Regions from separate parts of the Halobacillus salinarum genome, predicted to be linked through region 2. Evidence: riboswitches for the same ligand, from Rfam matches in the RefSeq annotation. Region 2 holds a riboswitch; each other region holds the start of a gene.

What was found. A riboswitch is a leader RNA that binds a small molecule or an ion and turns the genes downstream of it on or off. The one in region 2 is predicted to bind thiamine pyrophosphate.
Positions count from the first base shown of each region.
Region 1: it holds a riboswitch for thiamine pyrophosphate, as region 2 does, so the genes downstream of both, tenA (thiaminase II) here and MUN89_RS13085 (acetylornithine deacetylase) in region 2, are expected to answer to the same signal.
Region 3: it holds a riboswitch for thiamine pyrophosphate, as region 2 does, so the genes downstream of both, MUN89_RS19060 (ABC transporter substrate-binding protein) here and MUN89_RS13085 (acetylornithine deacetylase) in region 2, are expected to answer to the same signal.

Region 1 covers NZ_CP095073.1:715,226-726,174, reverse strand. The annotation lists gene MUN89_RS03895 (cystathionine gamma-synthase family protein) at 1-580, opposite strand, end outside; gene MUN89_RS03890 (cyclodeaminase) at 577-1,545, opposite strand; gene MUN89_RS03885 (M24 family metallopeptidase) at 1,562-2,764, opposite strand; gene MUN89_RS03880 (threonine synthase) at 2,976-4,199, shown strand; gene thiE (thiamine phosphate synthase) at 4,672-5,289, opposite strand; gene thiM (hydroxyethylthiazole kinase) at 5,290-6,063, opposite strand; gene thiD (bifunctional hydroxymethylpyrimidine kinase/phosphomethylpyrimidine kinase) at 6,060-6,863, opposite strand; gene tenA (thiaminase II) at 6,860-7,546, opposite strand; TPP riboswitch at 7,595-7,702, opposite strand; gene thiW (energy coupling factor transporter S component ThiW) at 7,709-8,194, opposite strand; TPP riboswitch at 8,282-8,391, opposite strand; gene MUN89_RS03850 (DUF3221 domain-containing protein) at 8,504-8,995, shown strand; gene MUN89_RS03845 (PucR family transcriptional regulator) at 9,024-10,703, opposite strand; gene eutB (hydroxyectoine utilization dehydratase EutB) at 10,721-10,949, opposite strand, start outside.
Region 2 covers NZ_CP095073.1:2,539,462-2,550,410, reverse strand. The annotation lists gene MUN89_RS13125 (quaternary amine ABC transporter ATP-binding protein) at 1-1,091, opposite strand, end outside; gene MUN89_RS13120 (thioesterase family protein) at 1,118-1,594, opposite strand; gene MUN89_RS13115 (3-hydroxyacyl-CoA dehydrogenase NAD-binding domain-containing protein) at 1,609-2,571, opposite strand; gene MUN89_RS13110 (beta-keto acid cleavage family enzyme) at 2,564-3,466, opposite strand; gene MUN89_RS13105 (TetR/AcrR family transcriptional regulator) at 4,248-4,784, opposite strand; gene MUN89_RS13100 (ABC transporter substrate-binding protein) at 5,039-6,319, opposite strand; gene MUN89_RS13095 (LacI family DNA-binding transcriptional regulator) at 6,517-7,509, opposite strand; gene tenA (thiaminase II) at 7,646-8,323, opposite strand; gene MUN89_RS13085 (acetylornithine deacetylase) at 8,330-9,610, opposite strand; TPP riboswitch at 9,761-9,869, opposite strand; gene MUN89_RS13080 (Bcr/CflA family efflux MFS transporter) at 9,924-10,949, opposite strand, start outside.
Region 3 covers NZ_CP095073.1:3,676,109-3,687,057, reverse strand. The annotation lists gene MUN89_RS19105 (HAD family hydrolase) at 1-782, shown strand, start outside; gene MUN89_RS19100 (YceG family protein) at 822-2,435, shown strand; gene MUN89_RS19095 (toxic anion resistance protein) at 2,449-3,543, shown strand; gene MUN89_RS19090 (aspartyl-phosphate phosphatase Spo0E family protein) at 3,660-3,818, shown strand; gene MUN89_RS19085 (VC0807 family protein) at 4,128-4,787, shown strand; gene MUN89_RS19080 (TatD family hydrolase) at 5,061-5,882, opposite strand; gene MUN89_RS19075 (ABC transporter ATP-binding protein) at 5,849-6,577, opposite strand; gene MUN89_RS19070 (ABC transporter permease) at 6,570-7,343, opposite strand; gene MUN89_RS19065 (MTH1187 family thiamine-binding protein) at 7,340-7,630, opposite strand; gene MUN89_RS19060 (ABC transporter substrate-binding protein) at 7,637-8,644, opposite strand; TPP riboswitch at 8,754-8,863, opposite strand; gene MUN89_RS19055 (NAD(P)/FAD-dependent oxidoreductase) at 8,950-10,011, opposite strand; gene MUN89_RS19050 (Glu/Leu/Phe/Val family dehydrogenase) at 10,276-10,949, shown strand, end outside.

The DNA.
Region 1 (10,949 bases), 1.8 Mb from region 2:
TTGGATTCTGGTTGACTGGGGTTGCAAATGTGTTATCAACAATTACAGTGGCACCGACGGATTTGCCTGCTTTAGCCATGCGCTTAATGTCTGTAATCTTAACTGTTGGGTTCGTAGGGCTTTCCAAATAGAGAACTTTACAGCCTTTCGCTATTTCCCGTTCGATCGCTTCATGATCCCCTGTATCGCAAAGCATAACTTCTATTTGCTGTTTAGGAAGAAACTCAGTAAAAATTTTATTGGTTCCGCCATACGTATCTTTGATGGACACGACACGGTCACCAGGAAACAGCAGCGTACCGAGGGTGTTGCTGATCGCAGCCATTCCCGTTGAAAAGCTCGTTGAAGCTTCCGCATTCTCCAGGATTCGGACTTTTTCTTCAAATGCCTGGACGGTAGGGTTTGTGTTTCTGCCATAAATATGTCCTGGTTTATTTCCTATTGCCACTTCATACCATTCATCCATATCTTCATAACCAAAGGAAACACTGTGCACAACTGGAACTTGAGTAGCTCCAAATGCTAAAGAATCCTTCTCGCCAGCCCAAATTGATTTTGTACCAAACTTTGTCTCTTTCATCGATATACGCCCCCTTTAGAATCTAAAAGTTCGAAAGCAAATCGTGCGATCGCAGTATCCTGAACTCCCGTTCCTGTTAGATCACAGATGGTTATTTGTTCGCTATTCGAACGCCCTTGTTTTTGTCCACTGGTGATTTCACCTAATTCCAAAGCCTGCTGTATCGCTTTATCATTTTCATGGACCATCCGCATCTCTCCAAGTCTTAACGACTGGGATTTCACATCACACGTAAACAGATCAGCTGAAAGAACTGCTTTCGCTTCAAGCTCCTGTTTGTGTTCAGCATCAGACCCCATGGCCGTGATATGAAGTCCGGGATGCATCCATTCTGCTTTTATAATGGGTTCTTTAGCCGGTGTAGTGGTCATCACAATATCGCTTTCAGTAACCACAGTTTCAGGTGAACGGCAAACGATCACGTCCACCCCAAGCTTCCGTTCCATATCCTCTTTATAGACATCTGCCTGCTCCTGTCTCCTTCCAAACACAAGCACCCGTTCAATGGAACGCACTTGCATGAGGGCTTCCAGCTGTAAACGGGCCTGGGCTCCTGCCCCAATGACTCCCGCAGTTTTACTATCTTTCCTGCTCAAATGTCTGGCGGCAACAGCTCCAGCAGCAGCAGTACGAATATCCGTCAGCAACCCGTTATCTGCAAGCACAGCCTTAGGCATCCCTGTTTCTGAGCTAAGAAGGATCATTAGTCCATTTGCACTTGGCAGTCCCTTTTGCGGGTTATTAAAAAATCCGGAGGAAAGCTTCACGGCAAAGCTGTCATACCCGCTGATATAAGCGGATTTAATGTCCACCTCTCCGTTATGCTCAGGGACATCCACTCTCATAATCGGTGGCATTTGGACAGATTTAGTCTGTAATGCTGTAAAGGCATCCTCAATAACTTGAATCACTTCTTTATTTAACTGCACGACTTTTTCAATTTGATCCCTGTTAAAAAGGTGCATCTCAGCCACCTCCTCTTTAACTGATTTGTCCGCTTAAATCCAGATGGTCGCGAACGATTAACTCCTCTGGATAGGTAGTAAATTTTTCGCAGCCTCTATCTGTAACCCTGAATGTCGAGCTTATTTCTATGCCGTCCGTATCAAACCACAAAGCCGGAATCAGGTGAAAAGTCATATTCTGCTTTAACACTGTGGTATCTCCTTTGCGGATGCTCGCGGTATGCTCACCCCAGTCCGGCGGGTAATTTAAACCGACAGAATAGCCTAATCTCGATTCCTTTTCAAAACCGTATTTCTTAATACTCTTGCGCCATACTTCTTCTAAGTCACTGCACGTGACCCCTGGCTTTGCAGCTGTAAGAACGTTTTGGATTCCTTCTAAAACAACAGGAGCCAAATATTGCAGCTTTTCGCCAGGTTGGCCGATAGACACGGTTCGTGCCAGTGGCACATGATAACGTTTGTAGCAGCCTGCCAGCTCTACAATGACCGCATTCCCTTCCACAAAAGGCCGTTCTGTCCAAGTTAAGTGGGGAATGGACGTCTGGTCACCAGTTGGTAAAAGAGGGACAATCGCTGGGTACTCGCCCCCATGTTCAGGGGTTCCTTTTACTAAGTGATAATAAATTTCAGCCGCTGTATCGCATTCGCGAACTCCAGGGCTTATACTTTGAACACCTTTGGCCATCGCGAGGTCTGCTATTTTAGCAGCCCGTCTCATATATTCAATTTCCTGGTCTGATTTCACAATTCTCACTTGATTTACGATCAGGGTTCCATCGTGAAAAGCGGCGTTTGGCAGCCCTCTTTTTAACCGTTCCAAGGCCATGCCCGTGAAATAATAGTGGTCCATTTCCACCGCAATATTCCGGTTCCCCTGTCCTATTTGCGAAAGAATCTCCGCAATAAAATCCATCGGGTGGTAGGTCGTCGAATGAACATAATAATCTGGGTAAGCAATCACATTTTCATCATAGATCCAAGTGGTGGCGCGGGCTCCATTGGCATCCTGAAACCTTCCGATCCAAAGTGGCTGTGGTTCATCGACAATAATTACCATCATCTGGTGTACATAAAAAGACCAGGCATCATAGCCGGAAAGGTAATTCATGTTTGCCGGATCTGTGATGAGCAGTACTTCGATTCCTTTTTCCTCCATACGCTCTTTGGTCTCTTTAAGTCGCTGATGATATTCTAAAATATCAAAAGGAAGCACCATTGTTATTCCCCCTCCTACCATTTATCTGAATATTAAAATAATGGTACTTTCATTGTATTCAACGAAATTTATGAATGTAATGTAAAAAGTGTATGAATTTTTTAAGAGACGTTTTATACAAATTAGCGTGTCCGCAGCGAAACAGGCTTTCCCAAGTCAGCAGCCGAGTATGATAGGATGGAAGAAAATATACTTAATTAAGGGGATGAACATGAAGTATAGCTATGTATCTCACTTGTCCTGTCCAAAGTGCTCGATCGTCTATTCTTGTGATGAACCACAACATTTGTGTGAAGCGTGCGGATCTCCTTTGCTCGTCGGTTACGACCTTTCTTCTCTTAAAACCGATTGGTTAAAAGAAGATTTAACTACGAGAGCTCCTGACTTATGGCGCTATCATGAGCTGCTTCCCGTTCAAAACAAAGCCCACGTAGTTACACTCGGTGAAGGGATGACACCATTGATTAGACTCTCCTCACTGAGTAAGGAAATAGGAATTGAACCGCTGTTTTTGAAAGATGAAGGAGTGATTCCAACAGGGGCATTTAAAGCAAGAGGGGCTGCTGTAGGCGTTTCTAAAGCGAAGGAACTTGGGGTTGAGGAGATCGCTATGCCAACAAACGGAAATGCAGGAGCTGCGTGGTCTTTATATGCAGCAAGAGCAAATATTAAATCAACGATCGTCATGCCGATTGACGCGCCTAAAATCACCCGCAATGAATGTGCAGTTTCAGGGGCCGATTTGTTTCTTGTGGACGGCCTGATCAGTGATGCAGGAAAAATTGTCAGCCAGGCTGTAAAAGAACGCGGAATCTATGATGTATCCACTCTCAAAGAGCCGTACCGGATTGAAGGAAAAAAAACGATGGGTCTTGAAATTGCAGAGCAATTAAATTGGGAGCTTCCAGATGTCCTTCTCTACCCTACAGGGGGAGGAGTCGGCCTGATTGGGGTGTATAAAGCCTTTAAGGAGCTTCAAGCGCTCGGCTGGCTGAAAAATGATAAGCTTCCCCGATTAGTCGCCGTTCAGTCTTCAGGATGTGCCCCGATTGTCGAAGCATGGAAGGAAGGCAGACGTGAGTCCAGCTTTTGGGAAAACTCAGAGACGGTTGCTTTTGGCATCAACGTCCCTAAAGCAATTGGAGATTTTCTTGTGCTGGATGCTGTTTACGAAACAGAAGGCTGTGCTGTTTCAGTGGATGACTCCGCTCTTTTACAAGAACAAAAACTGGCAGCTGAAAAAGAAGGTACGTTTATATGCCCGGAAGGAGCCGCCTGCTTTGCTGCTGCCCGGAAATTAAGAGAGGAAGATTGGATTAAAAAAGGAGAATCGGTAGTGGTTCTAAACACTGGAGCTGGGATAAAATATCCAGATACGGTCGATTTAGACGTTCCTACGCTGGGACCAGACGAATCCATTCCCGCTTCCTCCTGAATCAATAGAGCGCTGGGACATGATGAAAAGCATCCCAACTAAAGACGACCAATGAACGGTAAGAAAATTATAAAACCACCAATGGTTCTGAATATTGATAAGAAGAAAAGGGTCAGGGAAACGCTCGCTTTCCATGGGCGACGGCAAGTCTCCTCAGCCTGCGGCTTCCGGAGCCTTTCCCTGTCTTTTTGTTCCCATAAGAGTCTCTCGTTTCCCTTCCCTTTTTACAAAATAGAAACTTTCATCCTCTTATCTCAAAAGCTTAAGCAATTAGAATTCAAAAGAAAAGCAAGTTCCAACTCTTATTATCATGAGATACTTCCACAGGGATGAAAAACACAGTAAAGTAAGCTTCTTGATGCCAGTCAATACTAAGGCGAATCCAATTCAGTTGTACTTGTATTTGCCTCAAAAAAACTGTCTGACAGTTCGACAATCTAAAGATGCGATCTTTGATTAGATCGCATCTTTTTCATAGATTCTCTACAGCTTCTTTCACATTTGCAGCTTTCGTTATGGCTGATACTACGGCTACACCATCTGCTCCCGCATTTATTACAAAACGGGCGTTTTCGACAGTGATGCCCCCTATTCCTACAAGAGGAAGATGAGGATGAGAACTTCTAAGGCTCTCCAGCCAGCTTGTTCCGACAACCGGGCTTGCATCATGCTTGGTCGTAGTTGGAAACACAGGCCCTGCCCCTAGATAGTCGACTAATTCAACTGGACTTTTTTCTACTTCTTCATCATTGGACACAGAAAGCCCAATAATGAGATCCGGATATTTCGGCCGCAGGTCGTTCACGCTCTGGTCGTCCTGTCCTACATGAATACCATCCGCTTGTAATGCATGGATTAATTCGACGTCATCATTCACGATGAACAATACGTCATGCTTTTGGCAGAGAGCCCTTAGCTTTAACCCCAGTTCTATTTTTTCTTCTCCTTGAAGCGAATGGGGGCCTTTTTCACGGAATTGAAAAGCTGTAATTCCGCCAGCAATCGCCTCTCGTAAAATTTCTTCAGGATTTCTTGAACAGTCCTGGCTGCCCATGACTAAATACTTTCTAAGCCTCAAGGAAAGGTCCATTTACATTAGTCCCTTCTCTAGAGTATCCGGTTCCATAGTCAGCGCATCCAAAAATTGCGGAAGAAATGTACCAGGTCCGTTCACACCGCTTTGAGAAGCAGCATACGCAGCTGCCATACCGTAATATTTCACAGCGGCATAAGCCTTCTCTAAATTCTCTCCTTCAACGGAGAGACAGGCTGTAATAATTGATCCGAGCAGGCAGCCCGCGCCTGTCACTTTAGAAAGCAAAGCATGGCCTGTCTCATTCGTAAGGGTCTGCTTTCCATCACTTACCGTGTCGACTTTTCCAGTTAAGACGGCTATCGTTTGAAAGTGTACGGCTACTTTTCCGGCAATTTCCTGACTGTTCCCCTCGCCAACTGCATCGACACCTTTGGTTTCCAGCTCGATTCCGACTAGATGAGCAAGCTCACCTGCATTCCCCTTGATCACATCGGGGTGAACCTGCTCTACGATTCTTTGAAAAGCCTCGGTTCTAAAATTGGTTGCGGCTACACCAACTGGATCAATCACGACCGGGATGCCTGCTTCATTTGCAGCCTTACCAGCTTCTATCATGGCTTCAAGCTGGGCTTCAGTCAAAGTGCCGATATTGATAAGCACCCCATTTGAAAGCTTTGCCACATCTGCTGCATCTTCTTTAGCATTTGCCATAATCGGGGAAGCTCCAAAAGCAAGCAGCCCATTTGCGCTAAAATTCATCACTACTGCATTTGTTAAGTTATGAATCAAAGGTTCCTGCGCTCTTACTTTCTGTACAATCTCATTCATTTATGACCTGCCTCCTCACGAATAGCCCAATGATTAGTTGGTCCGCTTCCTGAACCAATATTAAAGGAAGAGCGGATAGCTGCAGTAACAAAGTGTTTCGATTGATCAACCGCCTGAACAAGATCACAGTCTTGGCTTAAATAAGCGGTAATCGCTGCAGAATACGTACAGCCGGTTCCATGAAGGTTTTTTGTCTCTATTCTTTCTGCTGAAAAGGAATGAATCTTATCGCCGTCAAATAGGAAATCGACCGCTTTCCCGTTTAAATGGCCCCCTTTAACAAGAGAAGCACCGGCTCCCAGCTTCGTCACAATTTCTTCAGCCGCGATTTGCATATCTTCGGTCGTTTCAATTTTTTTCCCAAGCAAATCCTCTGCTTCTGGAATGTTTGGGGTTACGACTGAGGCAAAAGGAAGCAACTGGTCTCTCAACCACGTTCTCGACTCCTCCTCAATGAGCGGATCCCCACTTTGTGCAACCATCACCGGATCCATGACATAAGGAGCGGAAACTTCGGGGATCCAATCAGCAATAGCTTTCATCATTTCCTTACTGGCGATCATCCCCGTTTTAAACGCGTGAATGGGCATATCCGATGAGATGGACTCAAGCTGATTTCTCAATATTTCAACCGGCAGGTGATGTACCGCTTGTACGCCTGTCGTGTTTTGGGCAACAACAGAGGTTATAACGGACATCCCGTAACTCTTTATTTCCTGAAAAGTTTTTAAATCGGCTTGTATCCCAGCCCCGCCGCTGGGATCAGTACCGGCAATCGTTAAAGAACAAGGAATTCTCATTTTACCACCACCTTTTCGGAAGGCCATTGCTCACAATTATAAGCCATATCCCAGAAGGCCCATTCTAACTGGCAGCTCTTGCGGAAGGCATCTTTCAACCTGGCTTCCTTAGCTTCAGACACGTTTTCTGCTAACTCATCCAGCCGGCTGCGCAAATGGTCCGTTAACTCTTCCATTTCCCCATCTGCATAAAAGTGAATCCAAGGGGAAAAAGGATGATCTTCGCCAGGCTGGAAGCGGTCACGCAGATGCTTACCGATTTCCAAATACGTCCATGGACAAGGAAGCTGAGCTGCTAAAATTTCACTTAAGTCTCCGTAATGAGCATGATAAAGCATATGCTTCACATAATGATCTGCTGTAGGAGGCAGAGCGTATCCTTGAAGGTCTTCATAGCGAATTCCGATAACCTCACAAAGGTTACGGTGAGGGTGGATTTCGCTGTTTAAGACAAAATTAATTTGTTCGTTATAAAATAGGATATCCTCCCGGGCGGAAGACTTGGAGATCGCTGTTCCATAAATTTGCATGAAAGCATTCAAGTATTCATAATCTGCTTTTACATAATGGGCAATGGACTCAGCAGGAAGATTCCCTTCGCCAAGCCCTCTAACAAATGGATGATCAAAAATTGCTTCGAATAAATCATTATTTTCTTTTCTTAGTAATTCTGTAAATGTCACAAATATGGCCTCCTTCATAAAGTTCGGAAGCTACTAGTGGAGAGATTTGGAGAGATATGACTACTTTCCTCCGCTGGCATAATCCAGATCAGGTAGTAAGGGACAAAGGCTTGATCAGCCTTATCTCAGCGAATCATCGCGCCCCTAGTAGTTTCCAATAGATTAGAATGTTGGTAACGCACGACTTGGCTTCATGCGTACGACAAGAAACCAGCCGATTAATGCTCCCGTAAAGCTGCTGATTAAAAAGGAAGGGAGAAAAACAAAAGCTCCTCCAGCGCTTCCCATAAGGACGTGGGCATAAGGTACAGATACTAAAGAACCGATTAAACCTGTGCCCATGACTTCCCCAAGCGCGCTGTAAATCGGCCTTTGAAACAGCCGGTAAAGAATGCCTGAAAGGAATGCTCCAATCATTGCCCCAGGGAAAGCAAGCAAAGTACCGATCCCCAACAGATTCCTTAATACTCCGATTACAAATGCGATACCGACAGCCGGCAGCGGGCCAAGTGTAACCGCCGCAATCACATTAACAGCGTGCTGAACAGGATAGGCTTTTGCAATACCTGCTGGAAACCACAGCCACTGAGAACCAAGGGTCCCGATAGCTGCCAGCACAGCCATCCTAGTTAACGTGCGGGTTTTCATTGTCATTTACCTCCCTTTCTAAGGGACAAGACGAAAAAAAACCAGATTCAAAAAGAATCTGGTTTTGAAAAGGCAGCGTATATCGTAAAAGTCGATTTACTACTTCCCTCCGCTGGTCTTAACCAGATCAGGTTTGTAAGAGTCGGAAAGCTTCATTGCTTTCCTCTCAGCCCGTTCAGGCCCCCCTAGTAGTTTTGCATGGTTATTCACTTGGTATTTTCATCTTAACAAAGAAGGCACCAGCTGTCACTTTGTAACCATTTCAAACTCTCAACGACTAAATAAATAGACAGGCAGGGAGGAATTTGCATGAAGATGAATCGATTATCCATTTTATTTGGAATGATCACTTTATTAGCAGGATGTCAGACTGACGCGAAAGAAGAATCCACTCCTATCACTGGTTTTGTGACCGACCAAAAAGAAGACAGGATTTTAATTACGGAGTCGCCAAGTTCAAAATCAAACAGCAATCCCAGAGCGGTTTGGGTGGCACAAGTTCCGGAGAAGGAATGGGAGGGGTATAAGGTTAAGGTATGGCTGGAAGGTCCTGTGCAGGAATCTTATCCTGAACAGGCAGAGGGAGGAAAGGTGAAAAAGGTAGATGTCTCAAGGAATGAAGAAACTGATTTGACGCAGCAGGAAGCGTTAAAGAAGGCGCTTGACCTTAACCAGTCTGCCAAAGAAGCATTTGCAGTAGAGTCGATCAGTTACCAGCCGGAATTAGATCGATGGAAAATTGCTCTGCAGAAAATTGTATCTGCTGGGGAAACCGTCGTGGAAGAAATTCCTGATCAATAAAAAAGAGCGTTTCCCAACAGAGAGACGCTCATTCCTTAACTTTTTTCAGCATCCATAATCGTACGCTTAACTCTAACAGAAATAAATCATCCGCATTTAAGAGAGACAGCCCTGTTAATTGTTCGATATTCCTCAGCCTGTGCAGCAAAGACTGCCGGTGAAGATTAAGGGCACGGGCGGTCTGACTGACATTGCTGTTGTATTTATTATAAATAATAAACGTATGAATTAAGTCCGTCTGCCGTCTTTGATCGTAGTCGATCAGCTGCGCCAGGGTGTCTTCCACGATGCCTTCTACCCCTTTATCATGAGAAAGCCGCATTAACAGCCGGTTCATCTTCGTATCACTGAAAAATGTACGTTCCCCTTCTTCATGCTGCTGACGCCCAATATTTAATGCGGTTACGGCTTCATCATAGCTTTGATAAAAAGTGTAAATTCCCTCTTTGTGAAGAGATATTCCCCAGGAAATAACAATCCCGGCCAGCAATTCATTCAACCGCCGCTCTACTAAGTCTAAAAACTGATTAGCCGTTTCCGCATAGGGGTGAGAATCAGCTTCTAAATAGACAATCACTTCCCCATTTTCAAACGTCGTCATCGTTCTACGGTTTAACACATCTCCTGCGTGAGTAACTTCTTTTTGAATATAATAGTTCCTGCTGTGCATGGAAGAAGATTTCACCGGGTGGTCCACTGAACCGATATGGGCATCCACTTTTTTCTTAAATCGAATGTTTCCGACAAGACAAATGTACGGACGGTTCAAATCATAGCCGAGCAATTGAGCTTTTGATAATAAATGGTCATCGATCTCTACTCCGGATTTAGCTAAATCAAGTAAGAAATTATCCTTTAAGCGGATTTCCGTCATCTCGATGGCATTTTCTTTGACAAAATAAAGGGCGCATGCGGTTAACGCATGCTCGAGAATATTCAGCACAACCCAGCTTAACTCCCGGTCATCTGCAGGTTTAAACAACAAATATCCTTGCTTTTTATAATTCGATAGAATGGTTAATTGATAACATTCTTCCTCTTTAAAGCGGTATTTTTCAATATAATGATATAAAGGATGTTCACTAAAAGGGATTGGAGGAACAAGTTCATACTCTCCGTTCACCTCTCCGTTTAAAATATCAATTAACCGTTTATCAAAATGATGATTGGCCCGGATGACTTTATTATGGTCACTGATGGCAACAGGAATTTTTGTGTTTTCATACAAAATCGTCGTAATTTCCTGTAGTCCTTTTCCATTGAGAACACAATTAATTAGTTCCTGCCGCAGTTCTTCCGCCTGTTGTTGTTCTTCTTCTTTTTCTTTACTTATTTCGCGCAGTACTTCCTGAATTACATCACCAAACCTCACTTCCCAAGGGATCTCAATGACGACCAGATCATTCTGTTCAGCTAATTGTTCAATCCGATCGGGTACTTTGTAAATGTATCTTCCTGTCGCAAACGCAAGAGCAGACGCTCCGGAATGAATGACATCTTTTACGTATTCTTCGAGGCAAATCGGGTCGTCTCCGCAGCCGATACCTGTACTGAGAACAAACTCATTTCTCCGCACAAAGTTCTCTACAGGAGTTTCGATAACCGATATCCACTCTACCGCTTTTTCATCTTTGATCGATTTTCCTGCCAGAATTTTGGCTTTTTCCAAGACCGGCAGCTGCAAAATTCTCTCCACTGTGATCCCCATGTTCTCACCCCTATAGGTTAACTAGTCTTAATCACCTGCTCGATGGTCTGGTGATCGACATTATTGCCGCTTACAATTACAGCGATATGCTGATTCCTTAATGATTTCTGTTCCAGCAGCCATCCTATTCCAGCAGCCGCCGCTCCTTCAACAACCATCTTATGAAGATCCATTAGTGTTAACATGCCGCGGGCAATCGAGGTTTCTGGAACTAGAACCCCTTCATCCATATACTCCCTTGTCATT
Region 2 (10,949 bases):
TAGTGGGTATCAGCAGCGATCCCAAGCAGATCGTTTAATGGTGTTGTCCTGCTGGTTGAATAAACATCCGCTTTTAAAACTTCTTCTAAGGAGATTTGTTCGTTGTAGGCACGGATTGCATCATCCACTGTCAATAAGCCTTTAAAACAATCGTTCTTATCGACAACGAAAATACTGGAAACCCCAGCTTCCTCCATTTTTCTGATCGCAACACGAGGACCATCCTTATACGTGGTTAGAACCTCTGGGCGCTGCATGACATGATGGGCTTCCAAAACCTTTGAACGATCAACATCTTTAACGAAGCTGGACACGTAATCATTGACAGGATTTTCTAAAATTTCTTCGGACGTGCCCACTTGAACGATCTCTCCATCTTTCATGATGGCTACTCGATCTCCAAGCTTTAAAGCCTCATCTAAATCATGAGTGATAAATAGAATGGTCTTGCCTAATTTCTTTTGCAAGTGGAGCAGCTCATCCTGCATCTCTTTTCGGATAAGCGGATCAAGGGCACTGAATGCTTCGTCCATAAGTAAAATATCTGTATCATTAGCAAGCGCCCGAGCCAGTCCCACTCTTTGCTGCATGCCACCGCTCAATTCATTCGGATAGCTGTTTTCATACCCTTTTAATCCGACGTCTTCAATTGATTTAAGTGCTTTTTTTTCCCGCTCATTTTTGTTTATACCTTGGATCTCCAAGCCGTAGGCAACGTTATGCAGGACGGTTCGATGAGGAAACAATCCGAACTTCTGAAAAACCATGCCCAGCTTTTTGCGCCTCGTTTCGATAAGAGAAGCTTGATTCATTTTTGTAAGGTCCTCACCGTCGATGTAAACCTCTCCAGCTGTAGGCTCGATTAAACGGTTTACAAGTCGGATTAACGTAGATTTTCCACTTCCGGATAATCCCATAATCACAAAAAATTCTCCTGGGTTTACTGAGAAAGACGCTTGGTTAACTCCTACGGTTAATCCGGTATTTTTCAATATTTCTTCCTTTGATTCTCCTTGATTCAAACGGTTCATTCCCTGCTTCGGGTGAGCACCGAAAATTTTCGTCATTTGGTGAACTTCGATCTTTTTCATAAACATTCTCCTCTTTCATTTAGGGACTAGGGTTTACGACGGATCCCAATTTGTCTCCCTATCTGTTTCGGCACATCCAAATGTTCATGTTTCCTTCTCAGTTTCAGAATGAATTCAGATATAGAACTTGGAAATGGAGCAGGGCTTCCTGAAGAAGTACTCATCCCCATTAGCATCTGCTCGCTGGTTGCAAGGATGTCCCCTTGAGTATTTTTCATTTCAAAGAAAACATGGAGCCGCTTTGCATCCTCATCGATCAACTGCATAGAAACATGAAGCTCTTCGTTTTTATGCGCTTCTTTTAAATACAATAGATGATTTTCTAAAGTGAACACTGTATATTGATGGTGCTCGCGGCTGCCTGCGTCCAACCCGATCTCTTCCATAAATCGGTCAACGGCTTGACTGAATACGACAGCGTAGGCGGCGTCGTTCATGTGCCCGTTATAGTCCACCCAGTCTTCTCTAACTTGAGTAGTGAATAAGGTGCTTGTCTCAAACAATTCCTTTACCTCCCCTAGATGTTTGCTTTTGCTTGGGATTCCTCCGGCCAATATTCTTCTACAAGCGCAAGAAGCTTAACTAAAAATTCATTTCGCTTTGCTTCTAGATCAGAAACGGATTGGTCTCCTGCATACTCTTCACATCCAGAGATGACCCGTTCTTTTAATTCCTCTGTTAGTTCAGGGGCTTTCAGCTTCGTCCAAGGAAGCTTTAAAGCTGGACCAAACTGTTCCAGCATATGACGCATGCCTTGCTCACCGCCGGCTAAATGGAAGGTAAGAAATGGTCCCATTTGCGCCCAGCGTAAGCCCGCCCCGTAGATAATGGCTTTATCTACTTCTTCTGTTGTTGCAATGCCATCATTAACTAAGTGAAGAGCTTCACGCCATAAGGCTTCCATTAATCGATCCGCGACATGGCCATCGATTTCTTTATGAATCGTCAATGGTTTCATGTCGATAGAAGAGAAAAAGCGGCCGGCCTGTTCAAGTGCTTTCTTATTGGTTTGTTCACCGCCTACTACCTCTACTAGTGGCAGTAAATAAACTGGATTAAACGGATGCGCTACAAAGAAGCGTTCCGGATGAATCATATCAGATTGCAAAATGCTCGGTTTTATTCCGGATGTGCTGGATCCGATCAAGGCATCCATTCTTGCATGCTGATCAATAGTATGCAGTACGCTTTTTTTCAGTTCTTCACGTTCCGGTACATTTTCTTGAATATAATCAGCACCAGACACAGCTTCTGCTAAGTCATCTTTAAAAAATAAGCGGTCTTTAGAAGCATTTGCCGCAAGTCCGCGTTCTTCCAGAGACGGCCATGCATGGTTCACCGCCAGTCTCGTTCTTTCCTCTGCACCTGCAGCAGGATCAAAAGCAGTAACCTCATACCCTTGGGATAGAAATCTTGCAATCCAGCCATTGCCAATCACTCCGGTGCCGATGACTGCTACTTTTTTAATGGATTCATTCATAGTTGTTTCCCCCTTGATGAGGATTTCTCAAGTTAAATTCTTCGCGCGCCTCTGCAGGACTGTACACTTCTAAACCATTGCTGTTAAGCATGCTGACAGCTTTATCTACCAGCTGATCATTTCTAGCTAAAACTCCTTTTTGTAAATAAATATTGTCTTCAAGCCCAACTCTTACATTTCCGCCAAGCAATGCGGACTGAGCAGCTATCGGCATTTGCATCCGTCCAATGCCAAATGCGGACCAGTGGGCGTTTTCAGGAATCCTGTTTTTCATATATAAGATGGTCTCAGCGTCTGCCTCTGCTCCCCACGGAATCCCCAGGCAGAATTGGAACATCGGTTCACCATCCACCAAACCTTCCTTTATTAATTGGTTGGCAAAACGGATATGGCCGGTATCAAAACATTCCAGTTCTGGCTTTACGCCGCTCTGTTGAACTAATTTGGCCTGTTCCCTCAGCCAGTCTGTCGGGCTCATGTAGATCATGTTTCCAAAATTGGTACTCCCGCAATCCAGGGTGCACATTTCTGGAAGCAGTTCCCCAACTGGCTGATGACGTTCATCAGGTCGCTGGATATCCGTTCCCTCTCCTCCGGCAGCAGGAGCAGCCAAATTAGGGATGAAATCTCCTCCGCCTCCTGAAGTAATGTTAATAATGACATCTGTTTCTGATTCACGAATCCGGTCCACGATTTCACGGTAATGATTTACATCATGGCTGATCCCTCCGGTTTGTGGATCACGAGCGTGTACGTGAGCGATGGATGCTCCAGCTTTTGCAGATTCAATGGCTGCATCAGCAATTTCCTTCGGTGTAACTGGTACATGCGGGTTTTTTTCTGTAGTATCTCCGGCTCCAGTTACAGCAGCTGTTAATAACACTTTCTGACTCACTGTTATTCCTCCTTAAAAAATCTATTTAAGCGATAATTGGCTTTTTCTGTTTTTACTATACCATCCAGACGGTTTTTTAACACAAATAAAACTGTACCATCCAGACGGTTTCCTTTCAACCTTCTCCCTCGTAAAAAATCAGCTGACGTTCCAAAAATTATTCTCTAATGCCCATTGTGAAAGGAATTAGACGTGTACAAAAAAACTAAATAAATTGTACATGCTGTGTTAATCAAACATTCGAATAAAAAAACCTCCATCCTGATTTAGGATGGAGGTTTTCAGCTTGTAGAGAAACCCCATGTTTTTCTACAATTTTTTTCTTACCGCCAGGAGCGATCGTCCCTTCCCTTTTCGAAGACACGCGCGCCCGAGCTTCCTCGCGAAACCCACGATCGGCAATCTCGGCTCACTCGTTCTTCCGCAGGAGTGAAAGGGACCTCGCTCCCTCTAGCTAGATGGAGGAGAGTCTTCTTCATATTCTGACAGGCAGATCGTTTGCTGATGGTTCTTATTCTGGGTACAGGTTAGGAGGAATGGACAAGCAGCACTTTGAGATAAGTCTGACTTGAAATGACGATGATCGAAATAGAAGAAACCTTCCGGCCTATTTTCCCCTATCAATAACCACTCTCCCGATCGGTCTCACTCCCTTTTACTTCTTTGGTTTTCTGGCACAAGTTCTTCAATCGTCACGATTTCCATTTCATTTTTTCGTGCTTTTCTTGAATGAAACAAAAAACCACCATCCTGATTTAGGATGTGGTTTTCGTGTCTATCGTTATTCTTCTGCCCAACTTTTTAACGTTGAATATACCTTATCTTTTTTATCTTCCTCAATTTGGTAAATATCAAACAGCTCTGATAACCAGATTCCATCGATAGCTAAACGTATGATCGTTGCCTTAACCGGGTCCAAGCCATCATTCTCAATCTCATGCTGCCAATTTTTATAAGCTTGACGAATGGGCTCAAGTAAATCCGAGTTCACCGCTTTGGCTGCAAGCAAACCTGCATTCATGTCTTTGTTTTCATAGCTTTGATTAAAGGTGACATCAAGAAAAGAGCGTGTCCACCTTCCTTTTTCCACCGGGTCCTGCTCAGCATTATTCTTAATTTTTTCCTGATAATTGCTGGCTAAATGTTCTACCATTCCCTTCACCAAAGCTTCTTTGGAAGGATAATGATAAAGCAGACCGCCTTTACTAATCCCAGCTTGTTCAGCTACAGCTTCCAAAGTCAGGTTAAAGATCCCGCGGTCACTTACAATTTTAGATGCTGCTGTAAGAATATCTATTTTTCTAGAATTCCTGCCCATAGCTATCTCCCTTATTAAAAAAATTCATCCTGATGATATGCACTATACTTTACTAGGTAGGGGACAGAGTTTCAACAATTATTGAGATTTACATAGTTCCCCAGCTGTACTGCCAGGGAATTGTCCGAGCAACCATGAAGAAGTGATTTTAAGTCAATGCTTGAATCTCAATAGTCATTCTCTCTTGTTATGATAGTTATTTACTTAAGAGAGCGGAAAAGACGCGTTCATTAACGGACGCGTCTTTTCGTAAATTAATTTCTCATTTCCTGCCATTTATTTTTTGAATCCTGCTCCAGTTCACTCCAGCTGATTTCACCGCTTAAGTATTTCTGGACGTTCGCTCCCAAGTAATCTCCCCATGTTCCAGGATAGCCAAGAAACACCCATCCGGTTGTTTTCTTATCCGATGCATACTGATAGATTTCTTTTGACAAAGGATCAGAAATATCGGAAGTGTTATATCCTTGATAAGCAGGTATGAATTTAAAGTCTTTAAGTACGGCTTTTTTTCCGGTTTCTGAGGTGTACATCCAGTCAATGAAATCTTTAGAAGCCTGAATGGTTTTTGCATCACTGTTTTTATTCACAGCCCAGTAATTAGGAATTCCAACAGGAAGCTTGCCTTCAAAACCTTTTACAGGGATCGGGATAATCCCCATTCCATTTTGAGCAAAGTCGGCATCCATTTGTTCAACGGAAGGATAAATCCAATTTCCCTGTTGAATTATTGCCACCTTCTGCAAAGAAAAATACTGTTCCACTTGCTGAGAGTAGTCAAGGTTCAAGGTTGGTTGAATTGAATAGCTGCTTTGCAAATCAATCATTCTTTGAAATTCTTTTCCTTTATTAAATTCAACGGTATCTGATTGAAATGCCTGAAGCACCTTCTGGTCAAATTGAGGCGCCAGATAAACATTAGATAAATGGTTGCCGGGTACCCATTTTTCTTTTGCAGGAAACGCGAAGACTGCATCAATTCCGAGTTGCTGCTTTTTACTGTCAAGCTTCTTGACAGCCTTTTCCAAATCCTCATAAGTCAGGATTTGCTTTGCATCGATTCCAGCTTTTTTGAATATTTCTTTATTATAGATCAATCCGTATCCTTCTTGATTGAACGGCAGGCCATGGACTTCTTCATCCTTTGATACAGGGTCAAGTGTTCCATCAAGTGCTTGCTCAGCTGCCTTAGTATCCGATAAATCAGCCAGATATTTGTCGTAAGTGGCGGCTTCGGTAGGTCCTGCAATACTAAATATTTCAGGTTCATCTCCGGAAGCAAATTTTGTTTTAAGTGAGCCTGCATAATCAGAACCGCCACCTACACTAGTGATTTTAATATCTACATTCGGGTTTTCTTTTTCATATTCTTTCGCAAGCTGTTTGAATTGGTCATTAAATTCTACTTTACCTTGAAATATTTCAATGGATAGATCATTTCCGGAAACATCAGCTGACCCACCTGAAGAAAATGAGCACCCAGCAAGTAAAACACTAGACAAACAAAGCGACGACAATAGTTTTATCCCTTTCATAAAAGATTCCTCCTCTAAGATATGATATCGGTTTCAGTTAACCACAAAAAATAACTTGCTTAAAGACTGTAGGGTTTATCTGTTATGTGTGATAACGGTTTCATAAATGAGTAAAAAATAATAGTCGTAATTACTATCTAGTATATTCAAATATGGTATCGGTTTCAAGGGTTGATTTTATTAGTTTATTTACAGCTTTACGTAGAGTTGCGGACGACTAACTCAACAGGAAGTTCCGGCATCTTATTTTCGGGTTCTGATTTATTCAGCAAAGAGAGAAGTACCTCTACTGCTTTTTGTCCCATCTGCTCAATAGGCTGGCGGATGGTCGTTAGTTTCGGGTCCAGCATTTCCGCGCTGGGCTGATCATCAAATCCGATGACGGCGATATCTTCCGGGACCTTCAAGCCGAGTTCCTTAGCCTGGATAATAACACCTGCTGCTATTTCATCGCTGCCTGTGAAAATAGCGGTGGGGTTGTCTTTGAGCTCTATGATATCTTTCATAACCTTTTTTCCATCCTCAATGGAATGCTTATTGATGAAAATCCACGAAGGGTTTAGAGGAATTCCTGCTTCCTCAAGGGCCTGTTGATACCCTTTGTTTCGATCTTTATCTTTACCGTCGTCAGCAAATAACCCACCGGTGCAATAGGCGATTTTCGTGTGCCCTTGATCAATGAAATGCTTGGCAGCTAAATACGCGCCTTTGGTTTGGTTGACACGTATCATCGGAATACTAGCTGAACTGAGATATTCATTGCAGAGGATAATCGGTCCGTATTTTGTAAAAGGCTCGATGGTGTTCCAGTCATTTTCAACCGCAGTCATAATAAGACCATCCACTTGTTTCGTTTTTAATAAGTTAAGAAAATAAACTTCTTTTTCTTTGTTTTCGTTGCTTTGAAACATGAGGACCTGGTAGTTGTTTTGAAAAGCGGTTTGTTCAATCGAAGCTAATAGATAAGAGAAAAAAGGGTTTGCGATCCTTGGTACAACAACACCGATCGTGCTTGTCAGCTGTCCTCTCAGCCGCCTGGCTGAAGGGTTTGGCTGGTAACCTAGTTCATCCATCGCTTTTTCGACCAGTTTTCTCTTTTCCTTGGAAATGTACGGATGGTTATTGATCACTCGGGATACGGTAGATTTGGACAAGCCGGTTAACTTAGCGACATCTGAAATCGTTGCCATCTTTATAACATCCTCTTTTATCAAAATGTGAAATCAGTTTCATGTACTATGATATCTTATTTGATGGAGCTTTTGCAAACGCTTCGATGAAATTGTAAAAGGCCCAAATGATTGATTTGGACCTTTTACTTAGGGTTCACGAACTGATTTCTTGCGGCCACATTTGTTTATCATACGCCATGTCCCAAAATAAATACTCCAGTTTACTGCAATGCACGAATATGGCTTCTAATTCTGCTTTTTCCCGCTCAGGTTTCTCTTCAGCCAGCTCGTTCATCAGCTGTTTCATTTGGCTTGCGAGCTGGCTGAATTCGTCGGAAGCATACATGTTAATCCAATCGCCATAGAATGGATGCTCGGTCGCACCCTCTGTTTGAGCTAAATTCAATCCGATGAAATTATAACTCCAAGTACACGCGAGAACAGAGGCCGCAACATCAGCCTCAGAGCCTTGATAGGATTTTTGAAGCATGTAGCTTGTATAAGCTGACAAGGTGGATGAAGGGGTACTGTTTTCCAGCTGTGTTCTTGTCATACCTAATTTTTCTGCGTATTGTCTGTGCAGCTCCATTTCTTCATTGAGGGTTGAATGCAGCAAATCAGAAAAGATAGTCATGACTTCTAAACGGCTCGCCTTTGCACTTCCTAACGCAAATACTTTACAGTAATCGATTAAATATAAGTAATCCTGTTCCATAAAGAATTGAAATTTATCCAGATCCAGGCTTCCTTTTCCAATTTCTTTAACAAACGGATGTTCTAAATACTTTTCCCAAATTGTACTTGTCTTCTCGAACAGCCGATCTGTAAACATGAGTCATCATCCTTTCTTTTCACTATTCAAAAACCAACGATATAAAAAAGCGACCATTGTTTTTGTAAACTGAAGAAGCTGAATTCTGTCGATAGATTCATTGACCGCATGAGCTTGTTCCAGGGTTCCAGGGCCATATAAAATCGTTGGTATACCTGCTTCTGCCAACCATCCTCCATCGGTCACAGTCGGCGACATGGAGAATTGTACAGGTGTTTGGTTCACAAGCTCGTGGGCATGAGCAAGCATCTCAACCCCTGTGTGATGACGGTCGACAGAAAAGGAAGGGAAAATCTCTCCTTTTTCTTCGATCATCGAGTTCCCTCCCCATTGAAATGCAGGAGGATGTTCTCTGAGCCACGGATCAGCTTGAACTACATGGGAAAGGTGCTCTTCGATTTCATGAACAATGTCGTTGTAGTTTTCTTCAGGATAATAATGAACTGTGACCCAAAGTCCGCACCGGTCCGCAATAAACGCAGGATGCCTGCCTCCTTCGATAACAGCAGGATTGATCGTATTGGACCCGGGAGGGAACCCTGGACTGCTTTTTGTAATAGCCCAATGCTTTTCAAGCTCCTGCAGCCCGCTTATTATTTTCATCATTTTTTCAATTGTACTTGCTCCGTGCACACCGCCTCCAGCATGGATCATCGATCGTCTGCTGGCATCGTGAAATGTTTCTGGGCTCTGAAGGATGATCCAACCTGTAATCACCCCTCCCTGACCTTGAATCATACAGTTGCTTGTATCTGCTACTAAGGCAAGATCAGCGTGATATCCATTTTCACAGCAGGATTTTGTGCCGGCTTCGCCAACTTCTTCTCCTGCCGCAGACTGCACATATACCGTGCCAAGCGGTTCAATCCCCCATTCATAAAGCAGTTTTAAGGCAAATAAAATCCCGGCCATTCCTCCTTTCATATCTGCCGTGCCGCGTCCGTAAATCTTTTCCTCCGTCACTGCACAGGTAAAAGGATCAAAATCCCATTGTTCATTTTCTTCAATAGCTGCTACATCCAGATGTCCATTCAGAATCAGGCTTCCAGCATTATCCTCATCCCTTCCGAGTTTTGTTCCTGCCACAATAGAATCTCCAGGATACAGCTCCCATTGTTCAATGGAAAATCCTATTTTCCTAAGGTAATCACTGACGTAATCCTGGGCTTCTGTGGTGTTTCTTGCAGGAGGACTTACAGTTGGATAGGAGATTAAGTCGGATAACAGCTGGTACAATTCATTCTCTCTTCTCTCCACTTCTGATAATAATTCAGTTAGTTCTTTCATTTATTCACCTCCATTTATAATAAGAAAAGTAATCATAACGACCGGCCTCTCTGTTTCGGGAGTTTATGACTCTGTTTATTTTCATGAAAAAAGCCCGCTCCTTTAACGAAGGAGCGAGCTGTAGATAAAAGTGTACAAGATTGCGGTTGCAAGTGGCTCGCTTCACTTCCTTACGCTAGTATGACCTAGATCAAGTAATAAGGGTCAAAGCTTTTGTGCTTTTCTCAGCCGAAAGTACGCGGCTCCCCTAGTGAAGGTATATAAGATTCCTGGTTTTTATTAGAACATAGAAGTTTACTGAGTACAAGTTCAGTTAGTTTTCATTCAATGATAGCTTATTAGATTTTTCTATTTGCATCTTCCCCGTTAAACTAAAGAAAACAATAGATCCAATCAACGCTGTTGTAAATAAAAGCGCCCCCATTGGCACGGCTGAAGACTCATTGATACCAACGAGTGGAGAGACGATCGAACCGAATAATAATGGAAGCATCCCTAATACGGCGCTGGCGCTTCCCGCACGATGTGCCTGGTGCTCCATAGCCAGAGTAAATGTACTCGTTAACACCATCCCCATGGAGGTCATATATATGAAAATCGGGATAACAAGCCCTGCAAGCGGCCCTTTTATGATAGTCATGATAAGGAGAACAAAAGTGGCACTAACAGCAGTAATCACTGCTGTTTTCAGCAGGTTCCGCTCATGAACGATGCCGCCTAACCTCCCTACAAGAAAACTGCCGGTTATTATGGCAAGCCCGTTAATTCCAAACAAGATACTAAACACTTGAGGAGAGACATGGTAAATCTCCTGATATACAAAAGGAGTGCCGGACACGTAAGCAAAGCTGCCTCCATGTACGAATCCAATCGTAAGTGCATATCCAATAAAGGAGCGGTCTTTAAGGAGACTTCCAATGGTTCGTAAGGAACTTCCGAGCGAGCTTGGAATCCTGTTTTCCTCGGGAAGTGTCTCTCTTAATTTCATGAAAATAACAAATACAATTAATAGACCAAGCAGGCATAGAAAATAGAAAATCGTGTTCCAAGAAGCAAAAGGAAGCAGTAAAATCGCTCCCCCGGTCATTGGGGCAATCATCGGCGCGGTAGCATTGATTACCATTAGAAGCGCAAAGAATTTAGTCAGTTCTCTGCCATCGAATACATCTCTTACTACAGCCCTTGATAGTACAATACCGGCAGAAGCAGTAAAACCCTGGATAAAACGTGCAGTAATTAACACGGTGATATTAGGGGCAAGGGCGCAGAAAAACGAAGCTGCGGCAAATAAAAAGATAAAGACGAGCAAAGGTTTTCTTCTTCCTTGTGCATCACTAAT
Region 3 (10,949 bases), 1.1 Mb from region 2:
ATCGTACATTAATTTTTTCCAAAAAAATGCTGGAGCAATTCCCTTCGCAGGAACCTGTCGAACTGGTTGAAAGGTACGAGGGAAAAGAGCTTTCGTATATATCTACAAAAACGAAAGAGCATCTGCTGCAGTTGAAAAATGAGGTTTGTTTTCTCCCGGTCACGACTAGAACAACGGCTCAATACAGACGTATTGATCTGTTTCAGCATGAGATCAAGCCTGAGTTTGCGATTACTGCAAATGGAGCCGTCATTTTGAAAAACAATCATGAAGTGGCGGAATGGTCTGAAAAGATGAGGAAGGATCTCACTTCCCTTCCTTCCCTGCAAGAAGTGATGCAGGAGGCGGAAGCCTTGCCGATCTATGACTCTGTGAAAAAAGTGAGAGTAGTGGAAAATTACTTTTTTTATTATATCGTAGATCCGACTATAATAAATCACGTAGATCCTCAAACTTTGCAGGCATGGGGAAGAGCACGCCGTTGGCAGGTCTCTTGGCAGGGCAGAAAAATTTATTTTATACCAGAAGTGATCAATAAATGGCGTGCAGTTCAATACTTAAAAGAGCAATTAGGATGGACAGCGATTGTCTCAGCAGGGGATTCCTATTTAGATCAACCACTTGTCCAAAACGCAGACAGGGGAATCGTACCTAAGCACGGGGAGTTGCTGAACAGCCAAATGCAGCTTTCTAGTACTCGCTGTCCCGGGATAAAGGCATCTATTGAAATTACTAAGCAAGCCATAGAAGGATTACTCAAGAAAGAAGTCGACCTCACCTAGAACGACCTCGCTAAATTTGCAAGAAAAGGGGTGTACACCTTGGGTGATTATCAAAGCATAACCATACATCGCGGCCCCATCAAAGAGGATCGCTGGAAAGATGTACTTCATCATCAACTACCTGAAAGAGATGTTTATGAAAAAGGTCATACGCTGGAATTCACAGCCCTTTCAGGAAGGATTTTAGGCACTTCGTATGATGAAACCGAGTATTTTATGATGCTTCATGAATTATACAAAAGGGATTCCGTGCACATTTTGAATGAAGAGTTAAATAAGCGGATTGCTCCGGAAACCTTTCAAGCGGTGCAAAAAATACTCATGATTAATCAGGAAGAAAAAGGACTATCGACCAACAGGTTTGTAGCCTTTCTAGATGGAGAACAACTGACTCCAAAGCATCCCAATCCGGTGATGAACAAGCATATCCGCTTGTCGTTAATGAAAGTGCTTGATAAATTTAATAGTAGTCATGAGAAGGGGTTTACGGACTCTCAATTCCGCAGAGTTCTGGTGGATCTTGTGAAGTGGTCCTGGAACCACTTGGACGTTTGGCTGCAAGAAGTAAACATCGAAGAAGAGATGCCTCACGTTATATGGTATGGGGAAGCTTCGCCAAGCCAGCTTTATTTCTTATATTACTTGATGCTTATAGGCTGTGATGTGCTGATCTTTCATCCTGAAGCTAAAGACCAGTTTGCTGAACTGGATGGAAAAGAAGAGATTTCCAAGACGTATAAGTATCCGGCTAGAACGGAATTACAGCCCTTTCCTACAGAAGAACCGAAACGTCAGTCAACGGTAGCTTACCGTTCATCTCAGGAAATGGATCATGTCCTTCACCATGAAGGATCAAGTCTATATAAACCTTGGCAGTTCAGAAACCATATTCCAAAATCAGTTACACTAAAAACTACCTATGATGAATTGTTTCTTATTGCTAAAGAAAAAGCGTTTATCCGGCCAAATTTTGAAGTGGATAAACAAATGGTTCAAGTACCTAATTTATTTGCGAAAGTTATGGGCGTATCCACTAACTCAAAGGAATACTGGGACAGAATTCAAACGTTAACAGATTTGAAGGAAACGGAGCTGGTTAAGAAGTTTCCTTTCACAGATGAAGTCAATGCCAATTACCAGTTTCATTATCAGGACGCTGTCAACGAAAAAGGAATTATTGAGCCTGACCAGTTAATGAATACCAATGTGTGGCGGTACCAGCATCTTCCAAGCGGTACTCAAAGGGCAATGGCGGCAGCGATTTCAAGAATTTGCGAAAAGCCAAAACTGCTGCCAAAAGCGAATGAATCAGTTCAAGATGTGCGGCATTATTTATTTGCTCAGGCAACCAATCTTCCACCTGCTATCCAGCATCTCGTGCAGACTTTTGATTATTCTCAAACTGTACCTAAGCTGATTCTTTATAATACAGAGATGAACGGCACGCTTGCCCGTTCAGATGCAGCCGTCTTACTGTTTTTGAATGAAATTGGTTTAGATCTGTTAATCTATAACCCTCCGGGCCACAATTGCATTGAACAATTTATTGAGAAAAAAGAATTTGACACGCATTGGCTTGAGGAAATGTCATTTGGACAGGAATTTAAAGAACCTACATTTATGAGAAAATTCATTAATTCTATCATTAAGTAAGGGAGAGGAACTTATGACCAATTCAAATGAAAGTGCAATTACAACGCTTGAACAAAAGGAAGAAATTACAGAATCGAAAGCAGATGATTACAGAGCGCAGTTAAGAAAGGAACCGGAAGTACAGCAGCTTTCCAACGAGATCGACCCTAAAGATCAAATCGCTTTACTGGAATTTGGAAAGGAGCCTGCTTATGAAATTTCCCAGTTCTCTGATCGAATTCTTTCGATGATGAGGACTAACAGTGTAACTGACTCAGGGGTTATGTTGACGCAGCTCGGAAAAATCATGGATAAATTCGATAAAAAAGATTTTGAAGAAGAAAAGAAAGGGCTCTTCTCAAAAATATTCAAACGCGGCAACGATATGATTGAAAAAATCTTTGGGAAATATCAGACCCTTGGCGGGGAGATCGAAAAGGTACACACAGAGATTTCTAAATACAAAGATGAAATGACGAAATCAACTCAAACCCTGGATGAGATGTATGAAAACAACATTAACTATTATATGCAGCTGGAGAAATACGTTGTCGCAGGGCAGATGAAGATCGAAGAACTCAAACAGATTGTCCCTCAATACGAAGAAAAAGCTGCTAATGGAGATCAAATGGCCCAAATGGAATTGGATACATTGAAAAATGGGATCCAAGCTCTTGAGGAACGTGTGTATGATTTGGATATGGCCCGTATGGTAGCTCTCCAGACGGCTCCACAAATTAGATTGCTGCAGCGAGGGAATACGAAATTGATTGGAAAGATTAACTCGGCGTTCATCATTACTATCCCTATTTTTAAGAATGGAGTGATCCAAGCTGTAACCGCTAAACGGCAGAAGCTTGTTGCAGATTCTATGAGTGAATTGGACCGTCGTACGAATGAAATGTTGAAAAAGAATGCTGAAAACATTGCCAGTCAAAGCTCAGAAATCGCACGCTTATCCGGTCGACCGAGTGTGGATATTGAAACCATTGAAGAATCTTGGAATACAATTGTTAAAGGTATGGAGGAAACACGAGCGATTGAAGAAGAGAATAAAAAGCTGCGTGAAGATGGAACCCGCAGGATAATGGAACTTCAGGAAAATATGAAGCAAATCGGCCAAAAGTAACCATTAAGAACAGAAAGGTGGCTGAGTTCATCTTCTGTTCTTTTTACATGATTGAAATAAATCCCAGGTTTTATTAAAACTTTATCAGGCAATTCATTACTAAAGGGGTTGATGATTTGGATTATAAATTGAAGCTGGAGCAGCAGATTGAAGATTTGAGAGAAGTCATGTATCAAATCTATTACAGCAACCCTCAGGATGAAGAATTGCTGCAAATATCTCAAGAGCTGGATGGTCTGTTGAATAAATGGCGAGATTCCACGAGAGACCGTTAATTGAGTCCCTCCCGCTGATTCAATATAGCTCTACTTGAATGAACCGCAAGCCTGTGATACAGTTTTATCAATGCCATTCCATAACGCATAAACGACTGCGGGAAACTTAACCATTTCATATGGAATGGCAGGCCTACATATATTAAACCGGTCCTAACTAGAGGATCGGTTTTTTTTGGTTCAGAAGGCGTACCTGAGGGAGATATTCTGCTGTTGGGACCTTCCAAAACAACAGGTACTGTAATTTTACGAAACGAAGTTTATATCCAATTCGTATCAGTAGTATCTAAGCTCATGGGGGATTTAAACTTGAATAATCGTACTTTTATTGTATTAGACATTGTTTGTTATGTAGTTTTTCCTTTAGCTGTCTGGCACCTGACCCGTGATGTTATCGGCGATTACTATGCCATGCTCTTGTCTACAGTGCCTGGCATCGTTTATACGATTTATCGTTTTCTTGCTCTTAAAAAAGTGAATGTATTTGGGATTTTTATGATAAGCAACCTGGTAATTGGCACCTTGATCGATGTGCTTGCCGGTTCTGCTTTACAGTTATTGTGGAATAATGTGGTCTTTGCTTATGTGATGGCTGTCTTCTTTTTGCTGACTATGCTGGCAAGAAGACCTCTCGCATTATATTTTCTGCTTGATTTCACAGAATTGCAGGGATATGATCGTAAATTCAGCTACAAACTGTTTCATAAAAAAAGGCTTTTTGTGCTCCTGAATCTAATAACTTTAGCTTTTGCCTTGCAAAATATTATCCTGGCCACAGTGAAATTCTGGCTTATTAAAGAGTACGGTGTTGAAGCGTTTGATAAAGGAATTATTCTTAAGCAGGCTTTAAGCTGGGGAATATCCATAGTCATTATGGCAGGTTATGCCTATACCGGCAGAATAATTAATCAAACCCCTCATCTGATCCGAGAGGTCCAGGAAGAAATGAAAAATAGAAAGGAAGCCTGAAAAAGTTCCTTCTAATTTAGAAATGCTGTTAAAGTCTGTCGTTGATGCTCACGAATCGCTTGTCGGTGGTTGCTTGCCGCTCGCACGGCCTCAAGCTCCCTTGGTCAGAAGATCACTTGACCAGGTGGGTCTTCGGCTCGCGCTGTTTTCGCAGGCGTCACCACCGCCCGCTCATCGTGGAATCAACAGTGGCCAATCTAAAAAGAGTGATTCCCTTGGATTTAAAAAGGAAAATTTTCTTCATCCATTCATCGACCTCATTTTACTTCGTTTTCATTCCTGCAAATCGTAAAATATGCTGGTGTTTTTGAAAAAGCGGGAGTAGACATCCTGCATAGGAACATTCTTAAGCCTGGAAATCTGCTTGATGGAAGAGTGGATCATTTTGGGATGGGTAAGTTCTCCGGAAAATGGTCCTGCAAACGGCCAGGGACCGTCTGTTTCTGCCATCATTAATTCTATTGGATAAGATTTAATGATCCTCTTTATTTCTTCCTCGTAAAGACAATCTGGGGTAAACGACACGAAGTAGCCGTTTTCCTTCATCCTTTGCAAAATTTTTTCAGATCCTTTAAACCAATGAAAATGGGCGTTGGAGACAGAATACCTTTCTAGTAAGTCACAGACAATTTCAGCATCCTCATAAATGGCGTGCAGGGCAATGGGTTTACCGGTTTTAGCGGCATACTTTACGAAAACTTCCAGAATTTCAATGTAGGAATTAAGAGAAAGTTGTTTTTGTTCTTTCCGCAAGTAGTAAGGAAGACCGACTTCACCTATTGCAACTATTTCATTCTTTTTTCGTTCGATCAGGGAAAAGAGCTTTTGCAGCTCAGCTTCTTCAGGCAATGGCTGTTCAGGATGAAAGCCTGCGGCTGGCTTTATCTTCTTATTTTGCTTACTGTATTCAAGGTTGGTTAAAGCAGACTGGTAGTCGGTCGAGACAGCAATTACCTTCTCAACCTTGTACATATCAAGCTCATTTAATAGTTGGTTTCTTTCACACTCTTCGTACATATCTAAGTGGATATGAGCATCTATAATCGCATTCTTCATTAAACTCACCTCAATTCCTGATAGATTTCCCGTTTCCATTCTAAAAACTCCTGCGATAACATAAGCGATTGTTCTCTCGGTCTTTCGAAGGGAATGGTGTAGATTTTTTTAATTTCTGCAGGACTTGTGGAAAGCACAAGGATTCGGTCAGAAAGGTAAAGCGCTTCTTCAATATTATGGGTTACAAACAGGACCGAATGCTTATGGTGCTCCCAAATCGATAGCAGCCACTTCTGCATTTCCAGCCGCGTCAACTCATCCAGGGCAGAAAAAGGTTCATCCAGACACATCAACGGCTGTGGACTTAACAGACAGCGGATAAAGGAAGCGCGCTGTTTCATGCCGCCGGATAGCTGGCTTGGGTAGGCATTCTCATACCCTTCGAGACCAGCAGTCTTAACCATTGCTTTCGCCGCAGACTGATCCTGTTTTCCCGAAATTTCCTGGCCGAGCTGAACGTTATCAAGGATGGTTCTCCACGGAAATAATGAAGGGCTCTGCGGCATATAGCTTATGTGTCCTCGTTTGCCGGTGATATTCTGATCATTTAACAGGATGTTGCCGCAATCAGGTTGGTATAACCCGCCAATCAGGTGAAACAGCGTACTTTTTCCACTTCCGGAAGGACCGATCACGGATACAAACTCACCTTCGTGAATGGTAAACGATAATTTTTTTATTATCATTTTTTCATCGAAGGATTTTTGGAGGTTATTTACGATTAGTTCAGCCATTTGCTTTTTCACCTTTCTTCTGCTGCCATTTCGCAGCCCGCCTCTCAAGTAAAGAAATAACAAGGAAGAATAATAAACTCAGCAGCATAATTAAAAAAATAGCGACAAACACACGATCGGTATGAAAGGAAGAGGAAGCTAAAGTCATATAGACACCGATGCCATTTTTAGCTCCCAGCCATTCAGAAATGACAGCCCCCATTACACTATAAGTAGCTGAAATTTTTAATCCGGAAAATATAGACGGAAGGGCATGCGGCCATTCCAGTTTTGTGAAAATTTGTGCTTTTGTAGCTCCTGCCATTTTCATATAGTGCATAAGCTCCTGGCTGGTCTGTCTTAAACCGTCCATTGCTGCTACAGCGATCGGAAAAAAACAGACGAGTACGATGACGAGGATTTTGGGAAGCCATCCAAAGCCAAACCAGATTACGAGCAATGGGGCTAGCACAATAATGGGAATGTTTTGCGATAATATCAAAAGCGGATATAAAGCTTCCCTTACCGCGGGAAGCAGGTGCAATACGAACGCTGTTAGCAGTCCGATGACTGTTCCAGTTAAAAAACCAAGCAGTGTAAGGACAATCGTAGAATAAAGATGGTGCTTATAAGAGGGCCACCCGTTGATTCCTTCATGCAAAATATCTGATGGTGCAGGTAACAGCCAGGCTGGCACGTTAAACAAACGGCATAAAAATTCCCAAATGATAAGGAAAAGGATGAGGACCGTAATGGGTCTCCATCCTCTTTGAAATAGTAATCTCAACGGTATTTCTCCGTGAGCTGATCCATAGAAGCACCACTTGGCTGGTACAGCACTTTTATCTGGGATATTACGTTTATACTGCCTTTGGCAATCATGGCTTCATTCATCTCTTCAATCAGCTGAAAGATATCGCTTAAGTTTCCTTCAATCGTAGTCTCCAAAGGGTGGACTTCGTGCTTCAATCCTGATTTTTGGATGCATGAAATAGCTTCATCCACATAAGAAATCACATCTTCTCCGCCTTTGGTTTTAGGAATAATTTGTATACTTACTAATGAGTCCGCCATTACGATTCACTCCTTATTTTCTGGCAGGAATTGATTGGTGAACGCGTCTTTTGCGTTTAATTGTTTGTCCAATAAATCATGGTTGTACATCCAATCCGCATAATTTTGCCAGACTTCTTCCTTCTGAATTCCCCATTGTGAGGCATCATCTTTATACTTTGGTGAGAGCCACTTCTGGCTGGCTTTTACGAGCTCAGGGTCAAGGTCAGGTACGGCATCGATTAGAATTTCTGAGGCTTCTTCAGGGTGGTCGATGGAATATTGATACCCTTCCGATACGGCTTTCATAAAGGCTTTAACGGTATCGGCATGGTTGTCAATCATGCGTTCGCTAGTCGTGAGCACAGGGGTATAATAATCAAGCTTCTCGGAGTAGTCCGTTAAATAGAGCATATTAAGCTCTTGATTGCGAAGCTCTGCTTCAACGCCTGTCCATCCATAGTAGATCCATGCGAAATCGACATCTCTTTTGACAGCAGTAAAAAAGTCGGTGTTTCCCATATTTACGATATCTACTTTGTTCACATCGGCGTTTTCCTTTTTCATAATGGAGGAGATGACCGCCTTCTCTACAGGTGCCCCCCAACCGCCATAAGTTTTACCTTCAAAATCCTTAGGTGAACTAATCTTTTTTTCTTTCGGAGACGCAAATCCTGAAGTATTATGCTGAATGACAGCCCCGATAGAAACGATCGGAATGTCTTGTACACGAGCCTGTGTCAAAGCTTCCTGCGCACTGATTCCAAAGTCAGCTTTTCCGGAAGCAACGAGTTGATCAGCACCGGTTTCTCCCGGCATCAGAATTTCCACGTTGAGTCCGGCCTCTTCAAAGTAACCCTTCTCTTTTGCGACATAAATGCCGGTGTGGTTTGTGTTCGGCGTCCAATCAAGGACTAGTTTCACAGACTTGGTCTTTTGGCCTTCCCCGCTTGAGGACTGGGAGGCATGGTCGTCACCAGAGCAGGCAGCAAGTCCAAAAATGAGGATTGCCAAAGAAATTAGTAATTTGTTCATCTTTCATTCTCCTTATGTTGTTAACCTACTTAAGAATACCTGGTGGAACCCATGAGCATATAAAAAGCACCCTGGAACCTTTGCCTAGGGTGCACATGATTATAAACGATAAGTCGTTCATTATGTTTCCTACGCTGGTATAAACCAGGTCAGGTTCCAAGGGTCAGTATCTATCGGATACAATCTCAACCAGCTTTACTGGTCCCCCTACATTTATCTTCATTTAGTTGGTTAACTATTTAGTAATCATCTAAAACTCTGCCATAAATAAGAATTGATTTCAAGTGATAACTAAGACTTGAGTCTTAGTGGCGTTTATTCAGCCAAAGGACACCGGATTTAGCTAAACGGGGCAGAAGTCCTGTAACTGGTTTTTGCAGCATATTTCCGAATCCGTCTGATTTACCAAGAGATCCCAATGCGCCTTTCAGTTTGAGCGGCTTTGGTTTCTGAGGAGTTTCGCCTCTTAAAACAGATGAAAGGATGTCCGCAATTTGTTCTCCCTGCTGTCCTGCCAGCTGGGCACTAGGCGAATGCTCAGAGGAGGCGCAATCGCCGACAATGTAAACATTCGGCCGTTTCGGTACTTGATAGAATTCATTGACTACTACTTTTTCCTGAGTATCTTTTTCAACAGGGAGTTCTCTTGCCAGATGGTTTGGACGGACGCCAGCAGTCCAAATAGTGACGTCATTAATAAAGCAGATTCCATTGTTGCAAACCCCGTCTTTTTCCACATATCCTACATTGGCATTATGCAGAACTTCCACATCATTTTTAGCAAACCATTCTTCCACATAATCTTGAATTTTTGAATCGAAGGCTCTGAGTACGGTCTCACCGCGATCCAGCAGCCGGATGTTTAAATCAGGTCGGCTTTCCCTGATTTCCGAAGCTACTTCGATTCCGCTGAGTCCTGCTCCTACCACAGACACTTTGCCGTAAGCTTTCAGTTCACTGACAGCAAACCCGGCTTCTCTCGCTTGAGAGATAGATTGGACGCTTTTTGTAAATTCTTTAGCTCCCTCAATCCCGTGGTAGTTGTCTTCACAACCCAGTGCTACAACGAGGTAGTCATAGGAAATGGGTTCATGCGGCTCTTCAACGAGCACTTGGTCTTTATCTGTATCAATCTTTTTAACTTCGGAGTACACATAATCGACCTGCTCATGAGCAGGAAATTCGAGGCGTACATTTCGATCGGATTCCGTACCCGCAGCAATTCCGTAAAATTCTGTTTTTAATGAATGGTATGGATTGCGATCTATGACAGTAATTTGAATATCTTCAGGCAGACCTTGATCTAGTAGAGTGAGAAGAATTTTAATTCCTCCATAACCGCCGCCTAATATCACGAGTTTCTTCATTAGTTATAACCACCTTTTGTGCCAGCTGAGTTGTTTTTTCATTCAAATGGATGATGCTTTTTCAGTAACCGCTTACTCCTGTCTTCCATCTTAAAGAGTACCAAAAATTGAAACATAAAACTAGATATACCTCGATAATTTACGCATTTTCCAAATAATCAGGCAGGCAGCCTATTAAAAAGTTTTGAAAGTGAGGAATCGGGAATGAGTCATTTAGATGGGTAAATCGTCATGGAAAATTTTTATGAAGGGGAGATCACACACATGCACAAACAACAATCCATCATTGAAGAATCATTAACTGCTTTATTAAAGGATGAGTCATTTCTGCCTGATCTCCAGGAACAGACTAGAGATCAAGCTTTTAAATCCTTAGTGGCTATATTATCCACACCTAACCATATACATAAATCCTTTTTAAGGGTGGCTTTGGAAAACGGCATGATTATACGCGTGCCGGCTTTTCGAGTGCAGCATAACGACACTGTTGGTCCTTATAAAGGAGGAATACGTTTTCATGAATCAGTAAATGAAGACGAAGTAGCTAATCTTGCAAAGCTGATGACGTTGAAAAATGCGCTTCACGAACTTCCATTTGGCGGGGCTAAAGGTGGCGTGGTGATCAATCCTAAGGACTACTCTAATAAAGAGTTAAATTTGATATGTAAGAAGTATGTACAATATTTTGACGATATTTTAGGCCCGGATAAAGATATTCCTGCGCCTGATGTAGGCACCGGAGAACGGGAAATGGACTGGATGATGGGAGAATTTAAAGGAAACCATCCCGGCACAGAATACCGGGGCAGTTTTACTGGGAAGAGCATTGTCAATGGAGGATCACTTGGAAGGAGACAAGCTACAGGGAAAGGTGTCTATTTTACTTTTCGCTATATGATGCATGACTTTCTTCATAAGAATAAGCAATGGCTTTCTGA